3 regions of the Shewanella frigidimarina NCIMB 400 genome follow, and region 3 is predicted to be linked to each of the others. Evidence: predicted binding sites of a transcription regulator. Region 3 holds the regulator's gene; each other region holds the start of a gene.
What was found. The regulator MetJ, encoded in region 3, represses methionine synthesis genes. The targets are predictions, from matches to a motif close to TAGACGTCTAGACGTCTA.

Region 1 (11,128 bases), 1.4 Mb from region 3:
CATTTATGGTTGGCACTCGAACAGAAATCGCCTCAAACTTGTCTTTCATGTGCGGCAAAATACGCTCAATGCCTCGCGCTAATTTTGTGTCTACCGGAATAATAGATTGGCCCGCTGCGCGAGTTCGGCGTAAATCATCATGATAAGCATCGATCACTTGTTGATCGTTCATCGCCGAGTGAATAGTGGTAATGGCGCCACTCTTAACTTCAAAATGCTTATCCAATACGTCGATAACCGGGACAATACAATTGGTAGTGCAAGATGCATTAGAAATAACGGTATGTTCTGCGCGCAACAAATCATGATTCACACCATATACAATGGTCTCATCAACATCTGCTGAAGAAGGATGGCTAATCAGCACTTGCTTAGCACCTGCATGAATGTGTGCTTCGCAAGCTTGACGATCAATTAAGCTGCCGGTGGCCTCATAAACAATATCGATATCAAGCTCTGCCCAAGGCAATAAATTAGCATCAGGTTGATTGAGTAACAAAATGCTGTCATCGCCGATAAGCAACTGATCACCATTTAGCTTAACGGTATGCTTGAAACGACCATGAGTCGTGTCGTATTGGGTTAAATGACAAATGGCTTCTGGCTTTGCCAACTCATTGATCGCCACAATTTGGATTTGTTGACGTTTTCCAGATTCGTACAATGCACGAAGTATTGAGCGGCCAATCCGGCCATAACCATTAATTGCAACTCGAATCATTTAGGGTCCAGAGTAATTAACCGAAGCACTTGTTATTTAATCAATTATGATAAAAACACTGATTAATAAGTGACTTAGCATATATTATTTTACGTGAATTAAAGACATAAAAAAACGGCCTACAATAGTATTGCAGGCCGTTATTATACAGATTAAACACCTAATAGATAAGTGTTTAATCTCAGTTGATTATCCTAAAGATTGGACAGTTTTTACTACATTATCAACAGTGAAGCCGAAATGTTTAAGTAAATCACCACCAGGAGCAGACTCACCAAAGGTGGTCATACCCACTACAGCACCATCAAAACCAATATATTTGTACCAGAAGTCAGCGTGTGCCGCTTCAACAGCAACACGTTTAGTGACTCCTTTTGGTAGTACCGATTCTTTATATGCTGCATCTTGCTTATCAAACTCGGTAGTAGAAGGCATAGACACTACCCGTACTTTTTGACCTAGTTTGGTTAGCTCTACTGCAGAATCCATAGCTAATTGCACTTCTGAACCTGTTGCAATCAAAATCACATCAGCAGTGCCTTGGCAATCAGACAGTACATAACCACCTTTAGCTACGTTAGCTAATTGCTCAGCGGTACGCGCTTGGGCTTTAAGACCCTGACGACTAAAGATTAATGATGTAGGTGCATCACGACGTTCAATGGCCGCTTTCCAAGATACAGCAGTTTCCGCTGCATCACATGGACGCCATACTGCCATATTAGGCGTTAAACGTAAGTTAGCTAATTGCTCAACCGGCTGATGAGTAGGGCCATCTTCGCCTTGACCAATAGAGTCATGGGTATAAACGAAAATGTTTTGAATGCCCATTAATGCTGACATACGTACCGCGTTACGTGCGTACTCCATGAACATCATGAAGGTTGCGCCATAGTTAATAAAACCACCATGTAACGACGCGCCGTTCATAATACCGCTCATACCGAATTCACGAACACCGTAATAGATGTAGTTACCGGCAGGATCGTCTTGAATACCTTTTGAACCAGACCAAAGCGTTAAGTTAGAGCCGGCTAAGTCTGCGCTACCACCAAGTAATTCAGGCAACATAGCACCAAAGAAACCAATGGCATTTTGAGACGCTTTACGGCTCGCAATACCTTCGGCTTTATCTTGGCTTTCTTGAATAAAGGTTTGTGCTTTAGCTTCAAAATCAGCTGGTAAATCACCTTTTAATACGCGACGTTCATATTCTGCAGCAAGTTCTGGGAACGCTGCTTGGTAAGCCGAAAACTTGTCATTCCATAATGACTCGTTAGCAACACCTTTATGTTTTGCATCCCAACCAGCATACACATCAGATGGGATTTCAAAAGGAGCGTGTGGCCAGTTTAAGAACTCACGAGCTGCTGCAATTTCAGCATCACCTAATGGTGCACCATGACAATCATGGCTACCCGATTTGTTAGGCGAACCAAAACCAATAATGGTTTTACAGCAAATCATTGATGGCTTATCTGTTACAGATTTAGCTTCTTCAATTGCTGCACGGATAGCATCTGGATTATGACCATCTACATCAGCAACAACATGCCAGCCATAGGCTTCAAAACGCTTAGGAGTATCGTCAGTGAACCAACCTTCAACATGACCATCGATAGAAATACCGTTGTCATCCCAAAATGCCACTAACTTACCAAGGCCTAATGTTCCAGCTAATGAACTGACTTCGTGAGAAATCCCTTCCATTAAACAACCATCGCCTAAGAAACAGTATGTGAAGTGATCCACAATGTCGTGTCCAGGACGGTTAAACTGAGCCGCTAAGGTTTTTTCAGCAATCGCCATACCAACTGCGTTACTGATACCAGCACCTAAAGGACCCGTTGTGGTTTCAACACCAGGGGTATAACCATATTCAGGATGACCAGGTGTTTTAGAATGCAACTGACGGAATTGCTTTAGCTCTTCGATAGGCAATTCATAACCAGATAAATGCAGTAAAGAGTAGATAAGCATAGAGCCATGACCGTTTGACAGAACAAAACGATCGCGATCGACCCAGTTAGGATTAGTTGGATTGTGCTTTAGAAAATCATTCCATAGCACTTCGGCGATATCAGCCATCCCCATTGGGGCACCTGGATGACCAGAATTGGCTTTTTGAACCGCATCCATACTTAGGGCGCGAATAGCGTTAGCGAGTACTTTACGAGATGACATGCTCTCTCCTGCTTGTTTGTAAGGTCTAACGGGCAATTGTGAAGCCATATTTTCCCCTACAAGGCGATGTGACGCAAATTAAAATTTCTCTCATTACATTTTATGTCTGTAATAAACGCCATTTTGCTTATATAAGGCATCAACACCGCTACATTTATTCACCATATAAGATGATCACATCACCAAAAAGTGCATTGATGCTGTGAGTAATTATTAATTGACAGTCGAGCACGAAACTAGCTTAACATCATTAAAACAAAGGTTTTAAGGTCACATAAAGCTTCCTAACCATGGCTAACATTGTTCAATTAATAGTACTAAAGTAGTTAAATTCGATCAGTAAAAACTATAAAAACCGATTTTAATCAGAATGTTAATTAGCCTCACCGCTAAACACACTCCTTGTGAATAAAAAATATTCATGCACCACTGCACAATTCTCCAGTTAAATTCGTATAAAGGGGTGTTATCAGATTAGATTTCGACTAAAATAGACGTCTAGACGTATATTCAAATGCAACCAACGAGATTTTCCTATTATGGCAAAGCACTTGTTTACCTCTGAGTCTGTCTCAGAAGGTCATCCAGATAAAATCGCCGATCAGATTTCTGATGCGGTATTAGACGCAATACTTGAGCAAGATCCAAAAGCTCGTGTTGCGTGCGAAACGTATGTCAAAACCGGTATGGTATTAGTGGGCGGTGAAGTCACCACTTCTGCTTGGGTCGACATAGAAGAAATTACCCGTAAAACGGTACGCGAAATCGGTTATACCAATTCAGATATGGGTTTTGATGCTGATTCATGTGCGGTACTTAATGCCATAGGCAAACAGTCACCAGACATCAATCAAGGTGTTGATCGTTCAGATCCTGCAGAGCAAGGTGCTGGTGATCAAGGGCTAATGTTTGGTTATGCCAGCAATGAAACCGACGTATTAATGCCTGCACCGATTACTTACGCCCACAAATTAGTTAAGCGTCAGTCTGAAGTCCGTAAAGACGGCACACTACCTTGGTTACGCCCAGATGCTAAAAGCCAGGTCACGTTTGCTTATGATGATGGCAAAATCATCGGTATCGATGCGATTGTATTATCAACTCAACATCGTGAAGATGTGACACAAGCTGATCTGATTGAAGCGGTAATGGAAACCATCATCAAGCCGGTATTACCAGCACAATGGTTAAACAAAGACACTAAATACTTTATCAACCCTACTGGTCGCTTTGTGATTGGTGGCCCAGTTGGTGACTGTGGTTTAACAGGTCGTAAGATTATTGTAGATACTTACGGCGGTATGGCTCGTCACGGTGGTGGTGCTTTCTCTGGTAAAGACCCATCTAAAGTAGACCGTAGCGCGGCTTATGCTGCACGTTATGTCGCTAAGAATATTGTTGCAGCTGGTCTTGCTGACCGTTGTGAACTACAAGTGTCTTATGCTATTGGTGTTGCAGAGCCAACGTCTATTAGTATTGAAACATTCGGTACCGGTAAAGTATCGGAAGAAGTATTGATTAAATTAGTACGTCAACACTTCGAATTACGTCCATACGGCTTAACGGCAATGTTAGATTTGGCGCGTCCAATCTATCAGCAAACTGCTGCTTATGGTCACTTTGGCCGTGATATCTTCCCTTGGGAAGCGACTGATAAAGCTGAAGCACTTCGTGCGGATGCAGGTTTATAATCAGCTAGCATAATTATCGTCTTAAGCGAGTATCTGTATTAAGCTAAAACGATAAAAAATAAAACCGCCAACTGGCGGTTTTATTTTATCTAATTGGCGACACAATAATTCAATCTCAATATTTGATCTCAACATTTTATATCAAGAATGGCTCAGATTATGTATCAACCCACTTGGCTAAACACAAAGATAACAGCAAACCACCAGCCGTCACCGGCAACTAACGCCAGTGCGATAAACAGCCCTGTGACTAACATTCCAGCCATTAACTTGCCAGCCATTAAACAGTGGTCTGCAATCAAGTTATTCTATCGTCAGCATATGCCTTATGCTCGGTTAGCTCAGAAAGAGTCTGTGGCTGTTATTCATCATCTTAGCTCATCCACTATTGATGGAACTGATGAAGTTGATATAAGTCAGCAAAAAATAATCGCGGCGATAAGAGTTAAACCTATTGGCCAATATCAATTAATCAATGGATTGTTGGTTCATCCTGACTACCGTGGACAACAGCTTTCAACTCAGTTATTGAAATTTATAGCGCCTCAATTAATCACTAAAAATTGCTTCTTGTTTGCTCATCCGTGGTTAATCGACTTATATCAACAGCTGCACTTTATCGTTATAGATCAACATGATTTATCAGCAATACCAGCAGACATCATTCAGTTGTATCGCCGCTATCACAGCGAACAACGGCCACTCGTGTTGATGCAGCTTAATGAACCCGATAAATAATCTAGCTCAATAATCCAGTTCAATAGCCTAATCCAATGAAATATATAAGCAAAGTTCAGACAAAATCAAATGATTTTGGAGACACTTAAAGTCTATTAAGCAGCAAGAAACGCAGCACTGGTAGTGTTGAGTACGAGGTTATTTAACCCGTTAACAATGATCGAAATGCGAACTTTCTATACACATAAACGACACTTGTTGCATTGTCATTACTGGCACTACTTTGACACTGATAGTCGCTAAGTTAATCCGCTCGACATCGGTAAATAGTGTAATCCCTGCTTGATAATTATTGGTTACGCCACAAAATAGCCACATGTCTTGCCAGCGGACAAAATACCCCGATTGCTGCAATTGCGGATTATCTGGATTTTGTACATCCGCTTCAACACACTCATACAACTCTGTTGCGTCTGCCAACACCGCGGCTATCAGCTTCAGATTGTCAAATGCAGACAGCCTTAAATCCAAGTAAGGCGAAAAGAGTGTGTCAAAGTTAGTACTCATCACGTTCCTCATAAATAATCACTTTAACAACTCCCATAAATGGCACTTACGTAATATTAGTCGTAGCCAACAAACAATAATCACGTTGCTCGAAACTGAATTGATCAATCTCTGTCATTGCGGCTTTTTGTTGATGGGCTGCCAACGAACGCGCATTATCAGCGGCAACATACGTCACCATAAATGGAAAGGTATCCGCTACTTGTTTCTTTAATTCTGTAACCAATGCAGAAAACACTCCCTGGCCACGTTTTGATTCTTGTATCCAAACGGGTCCATATTGACAAGTGTTAGTCGTCGATAAAGCTTGCCCTTGTAAATCGGCAAACTTAAGTTTTTGAATAATATGTCGGTACAATGGTTGCGCGGAAAAAAATGACCATTTCGCTGCCATCACATACCCAATGATCACCCCTTGCTCTTCAGCTACGATAAACCAATGTTGATTTATCAACTGGCTCACCTCTGATTTGGTAAATGAATGAGCATGAAGTTGGCTGTTTGAACCTAACAACTCATCATCAACATGAGCACGCTCTAGCTGCACAATAGCAGCAACATCGGTTAATAACGCCTTACGGATAATAAATGACAATGATTATTCCTTTGACCCTGAATTGGGAGATTGTTTCTTAGCCCATTCTATCACTAGCGCAACAGGCAGCGGAGACATAATTAATGTTCCCACGCCAATGAGTAACGCAATGACCAACATTCCACTGACTTGTTGACCTATATCACTTTGCCAATATAAGCCGATGCCCACCAGCAACATAATTAAACCGACGAAATGCAACACTTTAACTAATTTGATCATTTGCGACTCTTTGATACGTTAAATAATGTTCATTAATCCAAAACATTACAATTATTTACGCTCTTATTCACACTCAAGTAGTAGAATAGTGGCAATTTTTTCGTATATGGAACTCTCTCAACATGATAAAGCATATTCTCGGCGCCACTGTTATATTTTTAGGCCTTAGTGCTTGTCAAAGCCATACTCAAATTGTCTCAAATGAACAATTAATTGGTACTTGGCATGTAGAAGTCGTCCTCGACACTCCTACCATTAATAATAGCCCAGCAACTTTAGTGTTTGCTCCAAACGGTGAATTAACAGGTAATAATAGTTGTAATCAATTTTTTGGTCGTTACACCCAACAAGGTCATCTGCTTCAACTTGCGCCATCAGGTTCAACCATGAAAGCCTGCATTGATAGCTTAATCACCCAAGAAGCCGAACTGATGCAAGCGATTTCATTGGTACAACAAGTTGATTTCTCTAAAGGAAAACTCAATCTATTGTCTTTAAATGGTGATACGCTATTAGTGCTGACAAAACAATCGTTACCCGTATCCTAAAGCTTATGGTTCAGATGAGTCGCCGGATGAGTTATTAGTGTCAGTTTAAAGTTCCACTACAAAATGAATTTTTATTCAATAAATCTGATTCTTTCTTGACTTAATAAGTCAATCTATTCAAAATGTGCTAGATTTTTGAATAACAACTATAAGATGAATTATCACTATGCCAGCGACAAGAAATCAGGATGAGCTCGTACGAACTTTTAAAGCGATTCTCAAAGAAGAACGTTTTGGAAGCCAAAGCGAGATTGTTAATGCGCTTCAAGCCGAAGGATTCGGTAATATTAATCAATCTAAAGTATCACGCATGCTCAGCAAATTTGGTGCTGTTCGCACTCGCAATGCTAAGCAAGAGATGGTGTATTGCCTCCCTGCCGAGCTAGGTGTACCTACTGCGGGTAGCCCAGTTAAAAATTTAGTACTGGATGTTGATCATAACCAAGCCATGATCGTGGTCAGAACTAGCCCAGGTGCAGCGCAATTAATCGCCCGTTTGCTCGATTCAATAGGCAAACCAGAAGGGATATTAGGTACTATTGCTGGTGATGACACAATTTTCATCTGTCCAGCAAGTATTAAAACGATTGATGAGACATTAGAAACAGTTAGATCTTTATTCAACTATAGTGAATAAAAACTCATTAAAATAAAAAAGCAATGCCATGGCATTGCTTTTTTATTGCCTAAAACGGGCTTTTACGCATCGTCAAATTGAGTTAAAAAATCCAATGATGGCACAAAGAAAGACGACCCTGTCAGCGCTTTAGTAAACAACATCAAATGATCATGATTCCCATGACCATCACCGTGCACCATACTGCGCAGCATTTGTTCGAAGTGATCAGGTGTACGGCATACTGAAATAAACATCAAACCTTGTTCTCTAATCGAACCATATGGCATGCTTTGACGTAAAATTTCTAATGAGTTACCGTGTGGATCTTTTAAGTTAACTCGTTTTGTGTGGCTGGTTAATGGTTTATCTTCTGATTCATACTCAATATCATCAACTTTGGTACGACCAAAAATATCTTCTTGTTTTTTAAGCGGTAAACGATGCCACTTACTTAAGTTATGCATGTATTTTTGAACATGAACATAACTACCTGAGACAAATTCTTCATCTTCATCACCGACAAGCGCAACTTGTTGACGATGACGTCCTTTAGGGTTTTCTGTACCATCAACAAAACCAGTTAAGTCACGGCTGTCCATAAAGCGAAAGCCGCGTTCTTCATCGACTAACTCGACCAAATCTTCAAACATTTGGTTAATTTCATTGGCGACGAGGTGCAAAATATCATAGCGATCACAACGGATATGAATAAACAAATCATATTCCATTGCTGGTGCATCACGGTTACCTTCACTCATGGCAGGAAAAGGTTTTAATAATGCTGGGCGAGCTTCTGGATAAAAGGTATCCCAAAAATTAGCCCCAATCCCCACAAAGCCATTAAAAGCACTGTCGGCATATTGATCCGTGAGTTCATAAATATATTGGGCTACATTAGCAATAGATGGGCGTAACTGATCTTCAACACCGTCGTTGGCATTAAACATCAAGTACACACTGTGTAAATTCCCTTCTGCGCAAATCCCTAACTGTTCACGAGGCATAACTTGGTTACCCATATTAACTTCATCCACCTTAATACTATATTTCGGCCTAAACGGTGATAATTTAACGCTTTGATACGACTAGAGAACGATTAACATCTCTCATCAGTTAAGCTGATCATTAGCTTAACTTAATCAAATGTAAATTACTTGAAGTGTACTCACATTTAGCCAGCTTGTAATATCTATTGTACTCATATTCGTGCAGATAACAGCTTGATCATTCATTGCAATTATTGACTAGCTCACTAGAGTTAGAGATCAAAAAATAAAACCTAACCAGCTATTTAGCTTATTTTACCACCACTTTGCCCCGAACTAAGATTAAGAATAAGAATAAGAATAAGCAGAACGATTAAGATTACAGCATTGATAGTTAATTAAAAATCACCAGTGGATGCGCTGTAATATTTATATCCACTCGTTGACCTGCCATTAATGTTGTTAATTGACTACTAACATTCAAAATATCAGCGCCAATTTGGACTTGATAATGGCATACCGTACCAAGAAAATGCCTTTCTACAATGCACCCTCGGCCATTGATGCTAGGATGTAATTCAATTTGCTGTGGTCTCAATAATAATTGCCCTTGGCTGCCAATAGGCAAAGACAATGCTTCTGTGCTGCTAAGATCGCCCAAGGAATAGTGCACTTGATGGCTGGAGGTAACCGTAACAGGTAAGTAATTACCCGCCCCTAAAAAATCGGCAACGTAGCGATCAGTTGGTTCACTGTATAAGGTTTCGGCTTTACCATGTTGAATAATGGCGCCATCTTTAAATAAAGCCAGTTTATCTGCAAACACAAATGCTTCATCTTTACTGTGAGTCACAAACACGGCACTAACATTACGTTGTTTTAATATGGCGCGAATTTCTAACATCATATCGTTACGGACTTGCGCATCGATATTAGAAAACGGTTCGTCTAACAATAATAATTCTGGCTGATATGCCAATGCACGCGCAATCGACACTCGTTGCTGTTGACCACCAGATAATTCATGTGGGTAACGAGACGCCAACCCGGTTAATTTAACCAGCTCGAGCATTTCTTCTAATCGAGCTAACCGCACAGTACGATTGATTTCATTAACCCCAAATAAGATATTGTCTGCCACGGTTAAGTGCGGAAATAAGGCATAATCTTGAAATATCATTCCAACACCACGCTGCTCACTCGCAACAAACACACCATCACCACTCAACGTTTGCCCATTGATGCTGATGCTACCTTGGCTAATGGCTTGTAAACCCGCAATCGCACGCAGTAGTGTGGTCTTGCCGCAACCGCTGGGGCCTAATAATGCGACAATTTCACCTTGCGCCAGGGTAAGATCTAAATGGCGCAACACCACTTGACCGTCATAATCACTACACACATTTTCAATGGTTAAGGTTGACATAATTAGCCTTGTTGCTCCAATGAGCGATTAAGATAAATCAAGGGAACAAGCCCAACTAACACAATAACAATAGCAGCCAATGCGCCATGTTCTAGTTTTTCATCTGACACAAATTGGAAAACATAAGTCGCTAAGTTTTCAAATCCTATAGGACGCAATAATAACGCTGCGGGTAATTCTTTCATACTTTCAATAAACACTAACAAAGCACCAGCAAATATCCCTTTGCGCAATAAAGGTAAATGTACTCGCCATAGTAACTGAGTAGGCGTTCGCCCGAGGGTAATGCAAGCCATGTCTAAAGAAGGGGAAATACGCTTATAACTGTTTTCTAAACTGCCGATGGATATTGCAATAAAACGAACACAAAAAGCAAAAATCAATGCGAAAACACTGCCAGTCAGTAATAAACCTGGGCCTCGGGCGCCAAACCAATCGTAAATATCGTTAATTGCAAAGTCGATAAACGTCAGCGGTACCAAAACACCAATCGCCAATACTGTACCCGGTAAAGCATAACCAGTGCTGCTCAATCTTGCGGGAATCTGATCACTTTTTCGCGGACTCACACGGCGCACAAACATCAGTATCAATGATAAAACCACGCACACACCACTAACAATAGCGGCAATATATAAACTGTTTAGACTGTATTGCCAAAAACGAACATCCCAACTCTCATTGAAATAATCAATAGCATAGGCACACAACACCATAAAGGGCAGCAAAAAGGCAATAAACAACAATAATGCGCAATATCCTAGTGCGACCCAAGCCATTTTCGATGACAACACATATCTGTCAGCTTCGTTGAGGGAGGATTGTTTTTGAAATAATTGCTGTTTACGACGAGCAAACCGCTCAACGCCAATCATAGAAAATACCACCAAC
Region 2 (11,128 bases), 1.7 Mb from region 3:
CTCAAGGTTACTCTTTATTTTTAATTACTCTCTAATTGCGAGTACTTTTTATTCAGAAGCACTATCTACTCTGGGTCTCTCTCTATTCAGGATCTCTTTCTACTCTTGATCTCATTCTATTCGAAATAAATCTATTCGGGATCATAGTCCAATATCGGTGACAACCATTTCTCTGCTTCTGCCAACGTCATGCCTTTGCGCTGGGCATAATCTTCAACCTGATCTTTACCAATATTAGTCACGCCAAAATAGCGTGATTTCGGATGGGCAAAGTACCAGCCAGATACCGCTGCCGTTGGGTACATGGCAAAGCTCTCGGTGATGTTCAAATCGATAGTTTCATCGGGTTTGAGTAAATCCCATAACAAGCCTTTTTCAGTGTGGTCGGGGCATGCTGGGTAACCTGGTGCTGGGCGAATGCCTTTATAACGTTCGCGAATTAACGCTTCATTGTCGAGTACTTCATCCGCAGCATAACCCCAAAACTCTTTACGAACACGTTCGTGCATGCGCTCGGCAAAAGCTTCGGCTAAACGGTCTGCTAAGCATTTGAGCATAATCGCGTTGTAGTCATCGTGATTGGCTTCAAAGCGGGCAACATGTTCATCAATACCGTGCCCCGTCGTTACCGCAAAACCGCCCATGTAATCAGCAACGCCTGAATCTTTTGGGGCAACAAAGTCTGATAAACAGAAGTTGTCGTTACCCACGCGTTCAAGCTGCATACGTAGATGATGAGTGGTCATTTCCAATGTGGTGCGGCTTTCATCGGTATACAGTTCAATGTCGTCATGGTTGACGGTATTGGCTGGGAATAAACCGATTACTGCTTTGGCGGTAAGCCATTTTTCAGCAATAATTTGCTTCAGCATGGCTTGGCCATCAGCAAACAATTTAACCGCTTCTTCGCCGACGACTTTGTCTTTTAAAATTTCTGGGTAATGGCCGTGCAACTCCCAGCTTCTAAAGAACGGTGTCCAATCGATACGTTCAACTAAGTCTTCTAGTGGGTAGTCTTCAAACACTTGGCGGCCTAATACATTAGGCGTGAATGGGGTGTAGCTGTCCCAGTCGTGTTTGCAACGGTTTTCGCGCGCCGCTTCAATCGACACGATGGTTTTACGCTTGGTTTGCGACAAACGTTTCTCACGCATCATGTTGTATTCTGCGTAGGCTTCGTCGATGGTGGCTTGACGAGTGGCGTTATTAATCAGTTTCGACACCATAGGCACGGCGCGAGATGCATCGGCAATGTAAATGGCACCGTGTGGATAATGCGGGGCTATTTTTACTGCAGTATGAATTTTAGAGCAGGTTGCACCACCAATAATTGCAGGGATGGTTAAGCCTTCACGATGGAAGGTTTTCACGTTGTGAACCATTTCATCCAAACTTGGGGTGATTAAACCTGACATGCCGATGATGTCGATATTATGCTCTTTTACTGCATCGAGAATTTTATCGACCGATACCATCACTCCAAGGTCGACCACTTCGTAGCCGTTACAGGCCAGTACCACACCGACGATATTTTTACCGATGTCATGCACATCACCTTTTACGGTGACCATTAAAATTCGCCCGTTTGACTGGCCTGCCACTTTTTCGAGTTCGATATAAGGATTAAGGTAAGCGACGGCTTTTTTCATTACCCGAGCCGATTTAACCACTTGCGGTAAAAACATTTTGCCCGCGCCAAATAAGTCGCCGACCACGTTCATGCCGTCCATTAACGAGCCTTCGATAACATCGAGCGGGCGCACGGCTTCTAGGCGAGCGGCTTCGGTGTCTTCATCAATAAATTCGGTAATGCCTTTAACCAATGCGTGCGACAAACGTTTGGATACCGGCCAACTACGCCAAGCTAAATCTTCTTTTTTGGCCACTTGTGAGCCGTCGCCTCTAAAGCTTTCAGCGATGTCGAGTAGTTGTTCGGTGTTACTTGAGTCGGCAACCGGGCAAGGTAAGTTTTGGACTACGTTTTCAACCCGTTTTTTCAGCTCTGGGTCAATATCATCGTATATGGCTAACTGACCTGCGTTAACAATACCCATGTCCATGCCTGCTTGAATGGCATGGTATAAAAATACCGCGTGAATGGCTTCGCGTACTGGGTTGTTACCACGGAACGAGAATGACACGTTAGACACGCCACCGGAGATCATCGCGTGTGGCAAGGTGGCTTTGATGTCTTTTATCGATTCGATAAAGTCGACGGCATAGTTGTCGTGTTCATCGATACCGGTGGCAATGGCGAAGATATTGGGATCAAAAATAATGTCTTCTGGTGGAAAGCCAACCACATCGACCAAAATGCGATAAGCACGGGTACAAATTTGGGTTTTACGCTCACGAGTATCGGCTTGGCCGTCTTCGTCAAAGGCCATGACAATGGCGGCAGCGCCATAGCGCTTCACTAAGGTAGCTTGCTCAATAAACTTGGCTTCGCCTTCTTTCATCGAAATAGAGTTAACAATCGACTTGCCTTGAACACATTTAAGGCCCGCTTCTATCACTTCCCATTTTGATGAGTCAATCATGATTGGCACACGCGAGATGTCGGGCTCAGAGGCGATTAAGTTTAAAAACTTCGCCATAGACGCTACGCCATCGAGCATACCTTCGTCCATGTTGACGTCGATAATTTGCGCGCCATTTTCAACTTGCTCGCGCACGACATCTAACGCTTCTTCGAACTTTTCTTCTTTAATTAAGCGTAAAAATTTAGCCGAACCGGTCACGTTAGCGCGCTCGCCGACGTTCACAAATAACGAGTTTTTATCGATGGTAAGTGGTTCTAGGCCAGATAAACGACACGCGACTGGAAGATCTGGGATCTGTCTTGGTTCATGTCTGAGTACTGCTTCACGAATGGCATTAATGTGAGCCGGTGTGCTGCCACAACAACCACCGACAATATTGAGCATGCCTTCTTGCGCCCATTGATTAATGACTTCGGCCATTTCTTCTGGGGTTTCATCATAGCCGCCAAATTCGTTGGGTAAGCCAGCATTTGGGTGGGCGGAAACATAACATTCGGCAATACGTGACAATTCTTCAACGTACGGGCGTAACTCTTTAGGCCCAAGGGCGCAGTTAAGGCCAATCGATAACGGCTTGATGTGGCGTAAAGAGTTATAAAAGGCTTCGGTTGTTTGGCCGGTTAGTGTGCGGCCTGAGGCGTCGGTAATAGTGCCCGAGATCATAACGGGTAAGCGATCGCCAAGCTGATCGAATACTTTTTCAATCGCGAACAGGGCGGCTTTGGCGTTTAAGGTATCAAAAATGGTTTCAACCATAATGATATCGGCGCCGCCTTCAATTAAGGCGCTGGTTGATTCGACATAAGCTTCGACTAATTGGTCGAAACTGACATTACGAAACCCAGGGTCGTTAACGTCTGGGCTGATAGAACAGGTACGGTTGGTTGGACCTAATACACCGGCAACATAACGTGGTGAACCGGTTTGTGCTGCTACTTCATCTGCTGCTTGGCGGGCGACTCGGGCGCCAGCAAGGTTAATTTCAGCGGCCAGTGACTGCATATCGTAGTCGGCCATGGCAATGGTGGTGGCATTAAAGGTGTTGGTTTCAATAATGTCGGCACCGTTTAACAGGTACTGAGTATGAATATCTTTAATGATTTGCGGTTGGCTGAGTACTAATAAGTCATTGTTGCCTTTAACATCGCAATGCCAATCTTTAAAACGCTCACCACGATAATCTTCTTCTTCCAACTTATAGTCTTGGATCATGGTGCCCATGGCGCCATCTAGAATCACAATACGCTGCGCTAACAATGCATTAAGTTGTTTAAGTGTTTGACTGTAAGAAGTCGATTTCGCCATAACAGTTACCTTTTTATCACTATGTTGCTTGATACCTTGATTGAGATAAGCATACCCTTATTTTTACAATAGTAGGGCGATAACATCATTGTTGTGTTCAACGGTCATTTGCAATGGTTGCGTTAACCGTTGCAGACAACTGCCGTGGACAATTGTTGTGTACAATGATTATCTTCTAAATGATTACCTGTTAAGATAGTATTTTAGACATATAAACGTATAGACGTCCATAGTACGCGAATTTTTACTGCCAGAGCAAGGCTGAATTAAATGAAACAAGCCAAGATAATTTTAATGCGCCATGGAGAATGCGAAGGTGGGTCTATATTTCGCGGCCAAACCGATGTAAAACTTACCGACACAGGGATGGCCCAAATGCAGCAAGCATTTGCAGAGCTGCAATTCCCCATTAGCCATGTGTTTAGTTCACCATTGCAACGGTGCCAGCAATTCAGCCAGCCTTTAACGCAGCGATTAACATTACCGTTAATGACGATACCAGCACTGCAAGAAATTGATTTTGGTGTGTGGGATGGGCAATCGTTTGATGCAATTTACCAGCAAAACCCCGCTAAATTTGATGCCTATTGGGATAACCCATGGTCGGCTGAAAGCACGCCAGATAAAGCCGAGTCGGTGATTGATTTTGCTGCGCGAGTGGAGACCGGGCTTATGAGCGTGGTCGATGAACTGTGGCGCTCATGTCAACAGCAGCACTCTTGTTTACTGTCAATCGACGAACAACAAGGGCAAAACGTGCCGCAAACCGCTCAAGCTGTCGATTGCCCCCATGCGTTAGTGATTACTCACGGCGGCGTTATGCGCTGCTTAATGGGCTATGTGCTTAAGGTTGGCCAATCTAGCGGATTATTCGCTAACCTAGCGATCCCCTATGCTGCTATTATGGTGCTCGATGTATATTGGCCTGATGATGTTGATAAGGTTGACGCTTTTCAAGTGACTGCAATGAATAACAATACCGCTAAAGTGAGCTTTACATTACATTGGCCGTAACATTTCATGAGCTTAACGTTACAACCCTAGTGTCACCATTTTTCGCTATAATTTGCATAATAGCGTGCGTCATAATTGTCGTAATAATCTGCGTCGTAACCATAGTGCCTTTCAAGGTATTGGGAATTGGGATAAGCCCAAACTGTACCCGCAACTGTAGATGTACCCATCGAGTATGGGGACATAAGTCAGATACCAGCTTTGAATAGCCTCAATATCCATGCCTAAGCGGGTGACTTAGGGGAGTTATTAAATAAATGTTTGTGTTAAATAATTGGACATGGCGGGCTAACTTTCATGTCTGAATCTGTATTAGATGTAAATCATCTTTTTTGGCAAGTCGATAATAAAACGATTCTGGCGGACATTCATTTCAGTTTGCCTAAAGGTCAAATGCTAGGGTTAATAGGCCCAAATGGTGCAGGAAAGTCGAGCCTGTTGCGCTGCTTGTATCGTTATATTGTGCCAACCAGTGGCGATATTGAGATATTTTCTAAACCCATCAGTGAGTATTCCTCTAAGTTGTTAGCGCAGAATATTGCTGTGGTGCAACAAGATACCCCGCACTATTTTGACATGACTACCGAGCAGTTAGTGGCGATGGGGCTTACTCCGCATAAAGGCTTATTTGACTCAAACACTGCCCAAGACCGTGAACGTGTGGTGAGTGCCTTAACCAAAGTTGGATTGCAGCAAAAAGCCCAACAACAGTATGAACTGTTATCTGGTGGTGAAAAACAACGCGCCCTTATTGCCCGCGCCATTGTGCAACAGCCGCATATTCTAATTTTAGATGAACCGACTAACCACTTAGATATTCGTTATCAAATTCAAATCCTTGAACTGGTTAAATCATTAGGCATTAGTGTTATTGCTTCTATACACGATCTGAATTTAGCCAGTGCAATGTGCGATAAATTACTGCTACTCGACCAAGGGCGATTAATTGCTAAAGGTACTCCAACAGAAGTGCTAACCGAACGGCAAATTAGTGAGGTGTTTGGTGTGTGCTGCGACATTAATCTTCACCCACAACACGGTAAGCCGCTGATTAGTTATTTTTATGGTTACCAACCGAGCCCGAAAGGATGCCCCGATCATGATTGATGCATCGCAACGTCGCTACTATGTTTGTTTCAGTCTGTTGGTATTGGCTACGCTGCTTACCCCGATATTTGCCGCCAGTTTTGGGGCGGCCAACATTCATCTTAATGACGTATTAATGATATTTAATACCTTATTAGGCGGCGACATGCCGAGTGCGATTGATGGCAGTGAACATGCGGTTACGATAACCCAACGTATTGTGCTTGAATTACGCTTACCGCGAATTTTGTTGGCCTTTGTGGCTGGCGCAGGGTTATCTATAGCCGGCAGTGTTTTACAAACAGTGACCCGCAATCCGTTAGCCGACCCGTATTTATTTGGCATTAGCTCCGGGGCGTCATTTGGTGCGGTGTTAGTGGTGTCGTTATTCAGCCAAACCGGTTTATTTGCCGAGATGTTTTCTGGAGTATTGACCATAGCACCAAGCTTTACCGCACAACCTTGGTGGTCTTGGTCGACATTAAGTATACCGATAGGAGCATTCATCGGCGCCAGTTTATCAGTGCTGGTAGTGTTTATGTTATCGGGACCTGGTCGAAGTAGCCAGGTTGAACGTATGTTGCTGTCTGGTGTGGCAACGTCGTTTCTATTTGGCGCATTGACCAGCTTGCTGTTGTATTTTTCGACTCCACAGGCTGCGGCGTCAGTACTGTTTTGGAGCTTAGGCAGTTTTGCTAAAGCCAGTTGGTCTAATTTACTCTTACCCAGTGTGACGGTAGGGGTTAGTTTATTGGTTATGTTGGCGTTCAGGCGGCAAATTATGGCGCTGCAAGCGGGTGATGAAACGGCTCATACATTAGGAATAAATGTCGCTAAATTGCGCTTAAGTATGCTGTTACTGTGTTCGCTTATTACGGCAATGTTGGTGGCAACTTGTGGTGGCATTGGTTTTGTTGGTTTGATGATCCCGCATACGGTTAGGCTATTATTTTCCGGACGTCAGCCGATGATCTTAACCGCGATGTTGGGTGGCTTATTTATGGTGTGGATTGACGTGATAGCACGATGCATTTTATTTAACCAAGAATTGCCTGTCGGCATTATTACTGCTGCATTGGGCAGCGTATTTTTCTTGTTTATTTTGCGTCAACGCCGTTAAACGCTAAGCCTTTTGATAAGTACTTCTCTAATCACTTTAATAAGCGTTTAGAGAGGTACTTTTATAAGAATTGGATGAGTGCTGCAATACATCATATTGAATTTATCTGCCCAAATTGCTGGAGTTTTCATGTTTGTCATAGAAGCTGTTAAGTCAGATGTTGATGCCAATATTCAACATAAGATTAATCAAAAAACCAAACCATTAGGGGCGTTAGGGCAACTAGAATCTTTGGCATTACAAATTGCTCGGGTGCAGTACCGCGGCGATAAACAGTCGTTAAGCACACCGCTGCAAATCACTAAGCCAACGATGTTAGTGTTTGCTGCTGACCATGGTATTGCCGCTTACGGCGTGTCGATTGCGCCAAGCGAAGTGACCACTCAAATGGTGCATAATTTTGTCCAAGGCGGCGCGGCAATTAATGTGTTTTGTCGCCAAGTTGGGTTTGAGCTTGAAATTATCGATTGCGGAATATTACAACCGCTTACAGGCCAAGCAAATGTTATCGACCAACGCTTAGGCGCAGGGACTAAAGCAATGCATTTAGCGGCGGCTATGCCACTTGAAAAAGTCGCCCAAGGTTTTGAATTTGCTCGACAGTTGGTTGCTCGCCATATTGATGTTGGGTGCAATTTAATTGCTTTAGGTGAAATGGGTATCGGCAATACTTCTGCTGCGACTGCGGTAATGTCAGCTATGCTCAATATTGATGTTGAGCAATGTGTCGGTCGAGGCACGGGAATAGATGATGCAACTTTGGTGATCAAAACAAAACTCATTAACCAAGCACTTGATTTACATCAACATGAGTTAGTTTCTCCTGAAGCAATTTTGGCTCACGTTGGCGGTTTTGAAATAGTGCAAATGACCGGGGCGATACTGGCGGCTGCGGAACAAAAAATATTAGTGGTGATTGATGGTTTTATCGCTACTGCTGCAGCATTAGTTGCGGTAAAATTATCTCCACAATCAAGAGACTATTTAGTTTTTGCTCATGAGTCGCAAGAGCAAGGACATAAGCTTCTGTTACAACAGCTACAAGCAACACCATTGTTGTCGCTGGGATTAAGACTTGGAGAAGGCACTGGCGCTGCGTTGGCGTTACCGTTAATTCAAGCTGCGGTGAATTTTTACAATCAAATGGCCAGTTTCGATGATGCTGGCGTTAATAATGTGGTTTAAGGGAACAACATGTCTGGCGAGATAAAATGGTTGCGGCAGTTAAATTTATTTTTTGTGGCGATGAGTTTTTTTACTCGGATCCCCGTTCCATCGTGGGTGGTGATTGATAGCGATAAGCTCAACAAAGCTAGCCGTTATTTTGGTTTAGTGGGTTTACTCATTGGCTTAATTTGTGCGTTGGTATTTTGGCTCGCACAGCTGATTTTACCAGCAAGCATTGCCATTTTATTAGCCATGGTGGCGGGTGTATTAGTGACCGGCGCCTTCCATGAAGACGGCTTAGCCGATACCGCAGATGGTTTTGGTGGTGGTTGGACGGTAGAAGACAAGCTGCGCATCATGAAAGATTCGCGTTTGGGCAGTTATGGTGCCTTGTCGCTGGGATTAGTGTTATTGCTAAAATGGCAATTGCTAGTCGAACTGGCTTTATATAGCCCCATGGCGGCGGTAAGTGCGCTTGTAGCAGGCCATACACTTAGCCGTGTTGTGGCATCAAGCTTGATTTTTAGTGAGCAATACGTCCGTGATGACGACACCAGCAAGTCAAAGCCGATTGCCCAAGATCAGCAATTAAATGATTTATTTATTTTAATCGCCAGCGGTATTTTTGTGTTGTTATGGCTTAATGGTGTCGCGGCATTTGTGCTGTTTATTACCTTGTGGCTAGTTCGCATTTTGTTAGGCGGCTTTTTCCGTAAACAAATTGGTGGCTACACCGGTGACACACTAGGGGCTGCGCAGCAAATCAGCGAAGTGTGTTGTTACTTAGTTATTTTAGCGGTTGGATTAAGCTAATGATTCATTTGGTGTTGGGCGGTGCTCGTAGTGGTAAAAGTCGATATGCAGAGCAATGTGTAGCGGAATACGCTGCTATTGGTTATTCCTGTGTTTACTTAGCCACAGCAACAGCATTAGACCATGAAATGTCTGCGCGCATTAATCAACACCAACAAGACCGTATGTCCAGCGCCCATAGCTGGACATTGCACGAGCAAGCTTATGACGTTGGCCAAACATTGTTGGCGATAGATAAACCACAACAAGTCATATTGCTCGACTGCCTGACGTTATTATTAACCAATCATTTATTGTTAAATGACGGCGCCTCGTGGGCCACGCAAAAGTCATTACTCATCGATAGTTTGTCTGCTTTGCAAAGCGATGTGGTGTTAGTCAGTAATGAAGTGGGCTCGGGCATAGTTCCCATGGGTGAGTTAAATCGTCGTTTTGTTGATGAAGCGGGCTGGCTCAACCAAGAAATAGCCGCAATTTCTGACCAAGTCACTCTAGTGGTTGCAGGCCTGCCGTTGGCTTTAAAAGCATAATGTCATTGGTTGACGATCAATCTCCAAAAGCCCCAACATTTCGTGGCGCATTAATGGTGCAAGGCACCACCTCTGATGCAGGTAAAAGCACGCTTGTAGCAGGTTTATGTCGTTTATTTTCCCGTCAAAACATTAATGTCGCGCCTTTTAAACCACAAAATATGGCGCTAAACAGTGCTGTAACTGTCGATGATGGTGAAATTGGCCGAGCCCAAGCATTGCAAGCTATTGCTTGTGGTTTAGCGCCCCATACAGATTTTAATCCGGTGTTGTTAAAGCCAAGTTCTGATACCGGTGCCCAGGTGATTATTCACGGTAAGGCGCTGACAACATTAGAAGCCAAGGCCTTTTTCGGACCCGAGAGTCATGGTTATAAAACCTTAGCGTTAGCGGCAGTGATGCAATCTTACAGGCGTTTACAGCAACAATATTCGTTAGTGGTGATTGAAGGGGCGGGTAGTCCGGCAGAAATCAATTTACGTGAAGGCGATATTGCCAATATGGGCTTTGCCGAAGTGGCCGATTGCCCGGTGATCATTATTGCCGATATTGATAAAGGCGGCGTGTTTGCCCATTTAGTTGGTACGTTGGCGTTATTAAGCCCGTCTGAGCAAGCGCGAGTAAGAGGCTTTGTGATAAATCGTTTTCGCGGCGACATCAGCTTGTTGCAGCCAGGTATTGATTGGCTTGAAGCCTATACCAATAAACCCGTATTAGGCGTATTACCTTATTTGCACGACCTACATCTAGACGCGGAAGATGCGTTAATTGATACCCCTAAAAACTCATTATCAACAGCATTATCTGCCAGCCAGCGTTTGTCTGTATTGGTGTTAGTGTACCCAAGGATCAGTAATCATACCGACTTTGACCCACTGCGTTTACACCCGCATATTGATTTTCATTATGTGAGTATGCAGACCATGGCTCAATCATCCCATTGGCCCGCAGCAGATTTAGTCATATTGCCTGGCAGTAAAAATGTCCGTGCAGATTTAGCTTTTGTGCGCGAGCAAGGTTGGGATATTGCCTTAAAAAAACATTTACGTTATGGCGGCAAAGTCGTCGGCATTTGCGGCGGTTACCAAATGCTCGGTGAATTAATTGATGATCCTTTAGGCATTGAAGACAGTGCCGGTTGCAGTGACGGATTGGGCTTATTACCGATTACGACCGTATTAACTGCCAGCAAAACCTTAACTCAAGTAAGGGGTCACTTACGCTTACAAGACCAGCAGGCAGAGTTTAGTGGTTACGAGATCCATTGTGGTGAGTCTTCACTCACTCAAAGCGACGTTATCCAGCCGCTGTCGATTGAACACTATGCCCAGCAGCCAATGGCTATCACCAAGCTTGATGGCATGGTGAGTAATGACCAACAAATTTTAGCGACCTATGTGCATGGATTATTTGATCATCCCGCTGCATGCCAACTTATTTTGCAATGGGCTGGCTTAGACAGTCGCCATGCTATCGATATTAACCAAATCCGCGAGCAGCAACTAAATCGTCTTGCAGACGTATTAGAAGCGCATTTGGACATGAATACA
Region 3 (11,128 bases):
TAAACAAGGTCTATTGGAGTAGGGCGTAGCGAAAACGGGTGGTTATGTCGGTAGTAAGCATTATATTAGGCTACTTAAGTTGTTGAATAATTAACCACTGCTACACTTGTTTCATTGATTTGACTTTGGTTCAGTAACTTCACCTATGGTGTAGGAGGCTGTTATGCAAACAAAAGAAGTAGCATTACTGATTCAAGATGCTGTGCTATTACCCGGTGGACGACTTGAAATTAGAGTCGTGTCACCGAGTGATTTAGCCATGGTTGCCGATGTACTAAAAGGCCACTATGGTTTAGCTTTTGCGCCATTGAAAGTGAATAGCTCACTGCCTTGTTATATTACAGCCACCCAATGCAATATTATTGATTTCAATCAGTTAGAGGATGGTTCTTTAAGCATTGTTATTGAAGGCTTGCAGCGTCTTAAAATTTTATCTACGGCACAAAAACGAGATGGTTGTTGGATTGCTCGTGCGCTCCCTTGCGCTAATTGGTGCAATGAGCCCATTGCGGGTGAGTTTGAAATTATCAGCGCCGCACTTGAACAATTTTATCAAGTGAATCCAGATTTACTGGAATTGTATTCACAAACTCATTTAGAAGATGCCGCTTGGGTGAGTCAGCGTTGGTTAGAGGTTTTACCTATGTATAACCGTGATAAGCTGATTTTAGTTGAACAACCTAATTGCCATAAAACTATGGATTTTGTGCTGCAATTACTAAAATCTCACGTGGATGTATAAGCGCAATATTGTGTTATCGATATCGAGATAATCAAGATACATTTTCGGCCTAGCCTGATAAGATACCTTCTCGTTTGAACCTATCTTCATCTTTATATAGCAAAGTTGTTTATGCCTAATTCATCAAACTACACTGCGGATCATCTTCAATCCTCTTCCCAAACACCAAACGCTGCCATTGCCGCTCAACCTTCGTATATTGTGTTGCCGCGTGCTAATGAATTAGCTGGTAAGCAATACCACACAGCACTTGAGTTTTTGATCGATCATTTTAAGCAAATCGATCCCAGTGTGTGGCAACAACGGATCAATGATGGCAAAGTGCATTGGCAAAATGGTGAGCTAATTACCGCAGAGAGTGCCTATCAAGCCACTGCCAAAGTGTATTATTACCGCGAAGTGCTGGCCGAAACGAAAGTGCCTTTTGCTGAGCAGGTGTTGTATCAAGATAACGACACTATTATTGTTTATAAACCGCATTTTTTACCCGTTACCCCAGGCGGAAATTACGTTAATGAATGTTTAGTACATCGTTTACGTATCGCCACTCAAATAGATACGGTCGCACCGGCGCACAGGCTCGATAAAGATACGGCTGGTGTGATGTTAATGACGCTCAATCCGCAAACACGCCATGCATATCATCAGCTGTTTTTAGATGACAAGATCACTAAAGATTATCAAGCAATCGCTAAATTAACGCCTACGTTGCTGAGTGAATTTGCCGATAATACTTGTATGCTTCCTATTCATTGGACGGTTAAAAATCGTATTGTGGCGGCAAATCCCAGCTTTACTATGCAGGTGGTTGAAGGCGAGGCGAATAGCCATTCTGAAATCAGTTTAGTGGCGGTAAAAAATGGTTTTGGCTTATTTGAGTTAAGTCCGATTACCGGTAAAACTCATCAATTACGTGTACATATGCAAAGTTTAGGTATGCCGATTTTACACGACCGCTTTTATCCAGTACTACTACCTAAAGGGCCGGATAACTTTGATAAGCCGTTGCAGTTGTTGGCTAAACGGTTGCGCTTTACCGATCCCATCAGTGCTATTGAACAAGATTTTCAGTGCCAAAGTTTGAATTTTTAGTTCGTTATTTAGCGAATAAAAAAACCGCCATCGTAAAGTCGATAGCGGTTTTTTTGTATCAGCTTATTGCTGTTGCAGTGAGCTTACCTGAGTATTAGTCAGCTTTTGTGTGTTTAATACCTTTACGATTTTTCATTGGGTCGCCATCATAACCAAGGGCTTTCCAGTCTAAACGCTCGCCTTTATTGTGGCAGTCATTACACTGTAGTGCCTTGTCTTTTGGTGACACCATGTGGTTGATGCGCCACCACATCTCGGTTTCAACAAAACCATGCTGACCACTGTATTTGAGTCCTTTTTCTACCATGGTTGGGTTAGCTTCCATGCCTAATTTAGCAGCTAAGTCCCAATCAAATTTATCCCAGTAGCCACCTTCACCGTACGTTTTAGGGGTTATCAGAATATTAAGTTTAGCATCATAGATTTGCTTACCCGTGTGCACTTTAAATGGGTAGATTTTAGCTTTAGGGTCGCGAATATCACCTAATGGATAAGCCAATTTAACCGTTTTAGTTGGGTCCATTTTATCGCCAGCCATATACGCATCGGCGCGGCCATTAAACCAGGCATATTGTGGTTTAACGTCTTTTTGCCAAATAAAGCTGCCTTTCTTTTTCATAAAGGTGTGCTTGCCGTATTGGTCTGTTGTTTCAGGAAGATCTTGTCCTGCCTGTGACCAATCCCAATGCATTTTGGTGGGTTCATTTTTAGCAAATGATGGTATGTGACAAGTCTGACACGCTACAGTTGCTGTGTGTGTATTGAGCTTTTTATTTTTATGAGGCGCAGCATCATGGCAATTTACACAACCAATTTTGTTTTCCCCTCCAGGTGATACGCCCATCGAGTTACCGGTAATTTGATGATTTTCAGTAACGTGACAAGTTTGACACTGGAAGTCATTTCCATCGGTATCCATGTGGACATCGGTCGCTTTGTCTGGATAAGACATTGATGAGTCTAAATCGCCGTGTTTAACCGCATCACCGCCGCCACCGTAAAAGTGGCAACTGCCGCAATTGTCACGCACGGGTGCACCTACATTTTGGGCAACATTGGCTAAATTGACTCTTGCTAAGGCCTCGCCTGCGCCCGCAGGATCTTTAATGTAAGTTCCCGTGGTGTCGTGACAAACTAAGCAATCGACTTTGGTCATGTCTTTAAAGTCGAATGTTGAATCTTTCCATCCATAACCGGCATGACAACTGGTACAACGCGGTTCGTTACCCGATATCGATACACAAAAGTTGTTAATGCTGTTCTTTTTACCGCGCATCACAGTGCGGTCTGGTAGTTTTTGCTCTAACTCCCAAGTCCAATGTGAAGATTTCATAAACTCTTCAGCATGTTCTTTATGGCAGGTTAAGCATTGTGTCGTCACTTCAGGGCCATTAGCAAAAGGCCCTTTCAGCGCCTCTTTGTGGTTAAAGGCAGCCTGTGCGCTACTGCTTAATAACAGTAATACAGCCAGTGCTGATAATAATTTCATGGTGTTTGTCCTTACCCCTGAGATTGTGCTCAGGGGGGCCAAGTTAGAAGGTTAAGTTAGCGTTAGAAGTTAACGGTCAGTGAGGCATTGACGTCATAGGCGGTGTCAACAACTGGCAACATTGAGTACGCGCTACCGGCAATCACATCGTCAACCTTCATCGGTGCACCTACTGGTGAGCCACTTCCGGTATATTCATAGTCGTAATACAAACCAGCTAACTTGATAAACATTTTTGGATTAATATCAAAGATATAATAGGCTTCAGCAACATGGCCGCGAGTGGCTAACTTACTGCCGATTGGGTCGTCTTGTGCTTGGGTGAAGGGACTCCAGTATTTAGAACCATAGTTATATTCCAAACCGAATTTGCCGTATGGTGCAGGAATTTGCATACCTACATAAATGCCGTAACCATCTTTGGTGTCGCTATCAACAGTTTCTTTTGGCACCATAATGATTTCAGTACCAGTGCTGTTCAACTCTGCTTCAAATACTGCATCGCTTAACATGCCACCGAACAAACCTGCATTACCGTTAGGTTCAGCACGAGTCCATCCTAATGAGGCAAACATTTTCAGATCGTCATCGGTTTCATAGGCATAACCTAAACCACCTAAGTACATATCACCAATGACACCGCTTGGTTGTACACGGGTGACGAAGTTAAAGTTGTCAAACTTTTGCATGTCTTGATACATGGTTGGGGCAAAGATACCCGCCAGTTGAGTAGGGAATGCCATGGTGCCCGTAAAGCCATCATTGACATCTTTAGCACCGAATAAAGTGAACTGTAAGAAATGGTTACCGTCATTAATCACGTCGATATTAAACCCGCCGAGGTGGGTATCTTTAGTGATGATGTCACCAAACAATTCGCCATTGCCGTACTGTGATTCAAAGCCTTGGCCATAGCAAAAACGTACTGTTTGGCCTTCAATACCGGTAATATCACCCAAGTTGTAACCTAAGGTAAGACCATCGAAGTTAAAATTAACTAAGTGACCTGATGGCGTGCCACCTCTGAGTTCATTTTCACGATAATGATTTGGTGGACCGTACGTTGAAGGACGACGTCCAATAGAAAGGTAAGTGCCACTGCCGTTAATGTCTTTCCAATTAAAATAGGCGCGCTCTACTTTTAACTCATCACCACTGGTGCTACCGCTACTGGTGCCGTCCATGGTGAATGAATTCCATGAGTCGAATACTTTAACCCCAGCAGAGTCTCCCCAGCTCTTAAACATGGTTAAACGTCCTGCAAAGCTGACGTTATCCCACACTTTCGCATCAATATTTAGGCGTAAGCGCGTGGTGTAAAATATATCGTTATCAATGTCTTGTTGGGTTTTCTGGCCTAACAGCATTGGCATAACACCTTGTAGCATACCGCTTTGAAACGCGCTGGCTAAATCAGGGTTTGCCATCATCATTTGGCCTAACGGTGAGGTAGCGCTATTTGGATCGCCAAACGCTCCTGACATGGCTTTAGCGCCAAAGTCAGAAAAGTTAACGTTCATGGCTGGGTTCCAAGTGACGTTTTGATAATGTAATGAATGTGCTTTAGTTCTAAAATCACCCGTAATGGCTATTCTGTCTAAAGCTGTGTGACGCTCGGTTTTATCAACTCGTGAATTTAAATAATCAAGATCTTCATTAATCGTAACCAGTTGTTGTTTAAGATCGGCAATCTTTTGTGCATCTGTATCTGCTGCTAGGCTTGCGCCGCTCATAAAGAGCGCGTTAGCCACTAATATTGAGATGAGAGTTCTCATGGTCTTTCTCCCCTTTATTTGCCAAATAGCATGGTCAATTTGGCAAATTTTTTGTGTCAGAATCCCTGAGGCTAAGCCTCACAGTTTTTTCGTTTGGTTTATTGGCTGATGTTTCGTTTAGAACGAAAAGATACTCAGCATTGATGATTTAGCCGCAGGTAGCTGGTTGGTCTGAATCGGCGGCGTGGTCATATAAGAACTGTTGAATGTCTTTCAGGTCTTTTTCTGATAAGGCTTCAAAAACGGCAGGTTTAGCTTTGTGCTTATCACGGGTGAAAAAACGATCCCATTGGCTCATGGTTTTAGTCATTGGGGTGAGTTCAAGGCCTTCACTGTTAGCGCTGTGGCAGGCTTTACATTCTTTTTTGTATAGGTGCTTACCTTTTTTAGGATTACCACCATCTGCGGCCATCACTTGGGTGCCAAGTGATAATGCCATAGCAACTGCGATACCAACTTTAATGTATGTGTTCATCATTTTGTCCTCTGTCGGGCTTATTAGGGTCGTGCTTAACAACATTTAATTATTTCTTTGCTGTAAACAATGTTACCTAAAAGTGGGTAGTGTTAATTTGAAGTAGATCATATCCATGAGAAAAATCTAATTGAAAAAAAGTTAATTGAAAGAAATCTAATGAACTAGTGTGATATGGATCTATTGCATATAGATAATGAGTTTGTTAGGGGAAGTGAAACGGTTTTTTTTGATACTTATTGATGGCGTTTTTTAGGTGAGAAATAGACTGCTTGATAAATAGAAGGGTAAGATTTTAATCATTGTTAGAAAACAAGCCCATTGATGGCTCGTTTTGTTTACAGGTGCAGAATAGTTGATTAGCTCATTAACGTGTTGGTCGACATAATAACTAACACGGTTGCACTAATACTACATAACACTAATGTGGCTATACGGGTTTTATCTTTATCAACGCGACCAATTAACTTACCCGAGACAAGATAACCAGCAACGACTGAAGGCAATAATAGCAGTGATAGCCATAAATGCTTCACTTCAACTAAGCCTACGATGGCTAAAATGGCTAGCGCTATTAATGAGCTAAACACGAAGAAGGCTGATAAAGCGGCTCTAAATTGACTTGGGTCTTGGCCTGCAAGCAAAATGGCCATTGGCGGACCGCCGATGGCAGCGATATTGCCAAATATGCCCGAAAATACCCCTGCGATAAATAAACTGAGGCGATTGATGGGGGCGCTAAAGCGAAAGATACTAAGAATAACAGCAATAAACACAATAGCTGCAATCACTAAGCCTAATATTGCTTGTGGGGCAAACAGCAATAATCCAGCGCCTAAAAACCCCCCAGGAATTCGCCCGAGTAAGGCATATTGCAAACCATTAAATTGTAAGTGACCACGCTCTCTAAACAAGGTCATTGCAGAAATGGCAAAGCCCATAACAATTATCGGAACTGGAACTAATTGAGGATTAACAATATACAGCAGCGGGCTTGCAACAACGGCTAACCCAAAGCCAATTAAGCTTTGAGTTAGCGCGCCAAAAAACACGATAATTGATGCCAGTATCAAGGTCGTTGGATCGATAAATGACATCATAAGTTCTCTTTAAAACATCACTGCTTCTTTATAGGGCAGTTTAAAAGTTTGTGAGGTAATCACTAATCAGTGAATTATTCGAGTTCTTCCCACTCGATACCCATATCATCCATTAACTTTTTCGCTTCACTTGGAATGCTATCAGGCTGATCTTTTGAAAGATCACCGTCATAAGGTAATGGTTGACCGGTGTACGCATGCAAAAATGCTTCGCATAGCAGTTCACTGTTAGTTGCATGGCGCAGATTATTTATCTGGCGACGCGTCCGCTCATCTGTCAGTACTTTTAATACTTTTAAAGGGATAGAAACCGTAATTTTTTTTACTTGTTCATTCTTTTTGCCGTGCTCGGCATATGGGCTGATATATTCGCCATTCCACTCAGTCATTAACTTACCCTTAACGATAAATACGCTGCAGATTTTAAACCGTTACAATCTCTAGTCAAATTATTGCTACTATTTAATCCCGATTGCAAATAGATTTCTTGATGTTTAGACGTCTAAACGTCTATTTTGGTTGACGGATGGGGATCTCTTAGGTAAATTTGGACGTCTAGACATCTCTTTGTGTGTTTGTGAAATTTTAGGAGTCAACCATGACTAAGCATCAAAGCGCCACATTGGCCGTTCGCCAAGGTATTGAAACAGACACACAACATGGTGCTATCGTGCCACCGATTTATTTATCGACCAATTATTCATTCGATGGCCACAATAATCCGCGCGAGTTTGATTACAGTCGCTCGGGTAACCCTACTCGATGTATTTTAGGCGACGCACTCGCCAAACTTGAACAAGGTGCAACCGGTGTAGTGACATGTACCGGCATGGCCGCGATTACATTGGTGACTAGCTTACTTGGTCCTGATGATTTATTGGTTGTGCCGCACGATTGTTATGGTGGCAGTTACCGCTTATTCACTAACTTGGCCAAAAAAGGCCAATTTAAGTTATTGGTCGTTGATCAAACTGACGCACAAGCGCTGAGCAAAGCAATAGCTCAAAAACCGAAAATGGTGTGGTTAGAAACGCCATCGAATCCTTTATTGCGCGTGGTCGACATTGCTGCCATTAGCCAAGCTTGCCATGACGTTGGCGCGTTAGTAACAGTCGATAACACCTTTTTATCGCCGATATTACAGCAGCCATTGTTATTGGGTGCAGACATTGTTATTCACTCAACCACCAAATACATCAATGGTCATAGCGATGTGGTCGGTGGGGCTGTAGTCGCTAAAGATCCTGAAGTGGGTGAGTTGTTACATTGGTGGTCAAATACTCTTGGGCTTACGGGTTCAGCATTTGACAGTTATTTAACCTTGCGAGGCTTACGTACTTTAGCGGTACGAATTCGTGAGCATCAACGTAACGCACAAAAGATTGTTGAGTTACTCAACGCCAGTGATGTAGTGGCAAAGGTGTATTATCCGGGTTTAAAAGACCATCCAGGTCACGAAATTGCGGCAAAACAACAACAAGGCTTTGGTGCTATGTTAAGTTTTGAGTTAATCGGCGGCGAAGCGGAAGTGGTGGCATTTTTAAAGGCGCTGTCGTTGTTTAGTGTTGCCGAAAGTTTAGGCGGGGTGGAAAGTTTAGTCGCCGTTCCGGCCACTATGACCCATAGAGCAATGGACCCACAAGCAAGGCAAGAGGCTGGTATTAAAGAGACTTTATTGAGACTATCTGTCGGTATTGAAGATGCAGATGACCTCTTGACCGATATTCAAGCAGGCCTAGCAGCTGTTGCAGCGATAAAATCAGCTTAATTCGAGTTTAAGTTAGCTGTGGTTTCGACCAAATTGGGTAAAATAGCAAAACATGCACTTGCAACACTATTGGTTTCAAAATAGAAGTCTAGCAGTCGCAACAAAAGTCGTAGTTGTTTAAGGAGTCAGTAATGACGCGAAGTCATTTACATAAGTTTGGTGGTTCAAGTTTAGCGGATGCAGATTGCTATCGCCGTGTTGCACATATTCTACTTACGCATGGTCAGAGTGATGATTTAGTTGTGGTATCCGCCGCCGGAAAAACGACTAACTTCTTATACAAATTATTGAGCCTGCGTGACAGTGGTCAGTTGTGGCAAGAAGAGCTGCAAATTCTGATCAGTTACCAGCAAACGTTAATTGAACAATTATTGTCAAACGAGCAAGCGCGTGATTTACGCGAACGTTTGTCTACCGACAAATCTCAGTTAGTCAGCTTATTATCTTTAGAGCAACGTAACGATTACCAATTAAACCAAGTGGTGAGTTTTGGTGAACGTTGGTCGGCGCGCTTAATGGCCGCTTTGTTACGAGAAATGGGCGTAGCTGCGACTCATGTCGATGCGTGCTCTATTTTGGTTGCCGATGAAGGCGCCGTACCCAATATTTTAGTCGCTGAGTCTCGTGACAAGGTACAAGCCTTATTAGCCTTGCACCCGCAAGAGCGTTTAGTGATCACCGGTTTTATATGCGCAAATCGCCACGGCGATACCTTATTACTGGGTCGCAATGGTTCTGATTTTAGTGCCACCTTAATTGCCAGCTTAGCTGACATTGATCGTGTAACCATTTGGACCGATGTTGAAGGGGTGTTTAATGCCGACCCTAACAAAATTAATGATGCGAAATTACTCAAGAGTATGTCCTTAGCCGAAGCTGACCGCTTAGCGCGCCTAGGCTCTCCTGTATTGCATTCTCGTACCTTACAGCCACTGTTTAATACTGAAGTGAGTTTAGCGGTACGCTCAAGTTATGCTTCACACACTGACTTTACTTTAATCGCGCCACTGAGTTCATCAGCGAGTGCGCCTGTGGTCACTAACTTAAATGAAGTGGTGTTGTTTAGTTTTAAAATGAACGCAGATATTGAACCGTTACTGGCCATTTTGGATAAAGCTGGTATCACGCCGTTAGCTTATTGGTCGCTAGCACAGCATAAGTTTGAGTTGGCGTTAACGCTTGAAAGCCAAAAACAAGTGCAAGCTTTGCTTAACCAATACAGCAGCGAATTTTTGATTGAAGAGTTGAGTGCCCAAACTGACTTAGGCCTAGTGGCATTAGTCAGTGCTGATGCTCATCACTTTAGACGCAGTTTTGCCCGACTACTCAGTCGTGATGCCAAACCGATTTATCAAGATGCATTAAGTTTGGTCACCTTAGTACCGCAAGCTCAAGTGAGTTTATTGACCCAAAAAGTACATCGTCGTTGTGCTGGGCCAAGAATGCGTATTGGAGTGTTATTGCTGGGAGTGGGTAACATTGGTGAGGCGTGGATTGATTTGTTTAAACGCGCCAGTCCAGTATTAGATCACGAACTTGAAGCCTCTGTTGAGCTCGTTGGTTTAGTTGGTTCGAAAAAAGCGTTAATTTCTAACGACGGAATTAACCTTGAACAATGGCAGCAAGATTATCAACAGCAAGGTATTGAATGGGATTATGATCAACTGTTTGATCAATTAGCGCAGTTATCATGCGATGAAATTGTCGCCTTAGATATTAGTGCTAGTGCCGCCTTAACCTTACAATATCCAGAGCTATTTGCCCGTGGTATTCATGTGGTGAGTGCCAATAAATTAGCCGGTTCAGGGCCATTGCCATTTTATCGCGAATTAAAGCAGCAGCTGAGTAATCGCCGCTTATTTTGGCGTTATAACGCCAGCTGTGGCGCTGGTTTGCCTATTCAACATGCGTTAAATGACTTACGTAATAGTGGTGACACTATTGAAGCCGTGGGTGGGATTTTTTCGGGCACGTTATGTTGGTTATTCGAAAATTATGATGGCAGCAAGCCGTTCTCAGAATTAGTACTTCATGCTCGCAGTTTAGGCATTACTGAACCGGATCCTCGTGATGACTTATCTGGCCGCGATATGCAACGTAAGTTGTTAATCTTGGCTCGTGAGATTGGCTTAGCGGTAGAGCTAGAAGATATTAGTCTCAACTCGCTAGTGCCTCAAGCCTTAGCTGAGTTATCACTTGAAGACTTTTTAGCGCGCATTAGTGAGCTTGATGACGATTTGTTGCAGCAGTATGTCGCTGCAGCTGAACAGAACAAGGTGCTACGTTATGTGGCTTCGCTGGATAAAGTCGAAGGTAAGTTACAGGCTGAAGTGGGTTTGCAGTGGGTTGATAATAATCATCCTTATGCGAATTTAACCCCAGGGGATAATGTGTTTGTTATTCGTAGTGCGTTTTATCAAGGTAATCCATTGATTATTCGCGGTCCAGGGGCTGGGCGAGAGGTGACTGCAGCAGCGGTGCAGTCGGATTTAGTGCATATTTGCAAAGACCTGTTACAAGAGTAGTTTTGTTAAAAAAGACCATTATTAATGGTCTTTTTTATGTCATCTCGGGAATGTTTTTGAGCTGAAATTCAGCTCTATTCTTTATTTGCCGCAAACCGCTCAACGCATAAATACTAAAACGTGATATGACTAGTGTTCATCTCTTGAAATGGAGTTCGAAAA

Region 1: metK (methionine adenosyltransferase) is a predicted target of MetJ. The motif match lies at 3,397-3,414, and genes of this name have one in related genera.
Region 2: metH (methionine synthase) is a predicted target of MetJ. The motif match lies at 4,061-4,078, and genes of this name have one in related genera.

What each region holds. Positions count from the first base shown of each region.
Region 1 covers NC_008345.1:741,790-752,917, reverse strand. Annotated here, with positions in the region: gene epd (erythrose-4-phosphate dehydrogenase) at 1-721, opposite strand, end outside; gene tkt (transketolase) at 911-2,905, opposite strand; gene metK (methionine adenosyltransferase) at 3,445-4,596, shown strand; gene SFRI_RS03300 (GNAT family N-acetyltransferase) at 4,756-5,334, shown strand; gene SFRI_RS03295 (hypothetical protein) at 5,485-5,841, opposite strand; gene SFRI_RS03290 (GNAT family N-acetyltransferase) at 5,888-6,436, opposite strand; gene SFRI_RS03285 (hypothetical protein) at 6,440-6,658, opposite strand; gene SFRI_RS03280 (META domain-containing protein) at 6,781-7,206, shown strand; gene argR (transcriptional regulator ArgR) at 7,373-7,843, shown strand; gene SFRI_RS03270 (Dyp-type peroxidase) at 7,906-8,844, opposite strand; gene SFRI_RS03265 (ABC transporter ATP-binding protein) at 9,206-10,237, opposite strand; gene SFRI_RS03260 (ABC transporter permease) at 10,240-11,128, opposite strand, start outside.
Region 2 covers NC_008345.1:1,024,094-1,035,221, forward strand. Annotated here, with positions in the region: gene metH (methionine synthase) at 132-3,848, opposite strand; gene SFRI_RS04490 (histidine phosphatase family protein) at 4,119-4,862, shown strand; cobalamin riboswitch at 4,960-5,080, shown strand; gene SFRI_RS04495 (ABC transporter ATP-binding protein) at 5,160-5,969, shown strand; gene SFRI_RS04500 (FecCD family ABC transporter permease) at 5,962-7,068, shown strand; gene cobT (nicotinate-nucleotide--dimethylbenzimidazole phosphoribosyltransferase) at 7,198-8,253, shown strand; gene SFRI_RS04510 (adenosylcobinamide-GDP ribazoletransferase) at 8,263-9,048, shown strand; gene cobU (bifunctional adenosylcobinamide kinase/adenosylcobinamide-phosphate guanylyltransferase) at 9,048-9,578, shown strand; gene SFRI_RS04520 (cobyric acid synthase) at 9,578-11,128, shown strand, end outside.
Region 3 covers NC_008345.1:4,217,643-4,228,770, reverse strand. Annotated here, with positions in the region: gene SFRI_RS18295 (LON peptidase substrate-binding domain-containing protein) at 164-742, shown strand; gene SFRI_RS18290 (pseudouridine synthase) at 854-1,834, shown strand; gene SFRI_RS18285 (tetrathionate reductase family octaheme c-type cytochrome) at 1,929-3,323, opposite strand; gene SFRI_RS18280 (DUF3373 domain-containing protein) at 3,386-5,098, opposite strand; gene SFRI_RS18275 (c-type cytochrome) at 5,247-5,576, opposite strand; gene SFRI_RS18270 (sulfite exporter TauE/SafE family protein) at 5,933-6,673, opposite strand; gene metJ (met regulon transcriptional regulator MetJ) at 6,748-7,062, opposite strand; gene metB (cystathionine gamma-synthase) at 7,272-8,441, shown strand; gene SFRI_RS18255 (bifunctional aspartate kinase/homoserine dehydrogenase II) at 8,573-10,966, shown strand.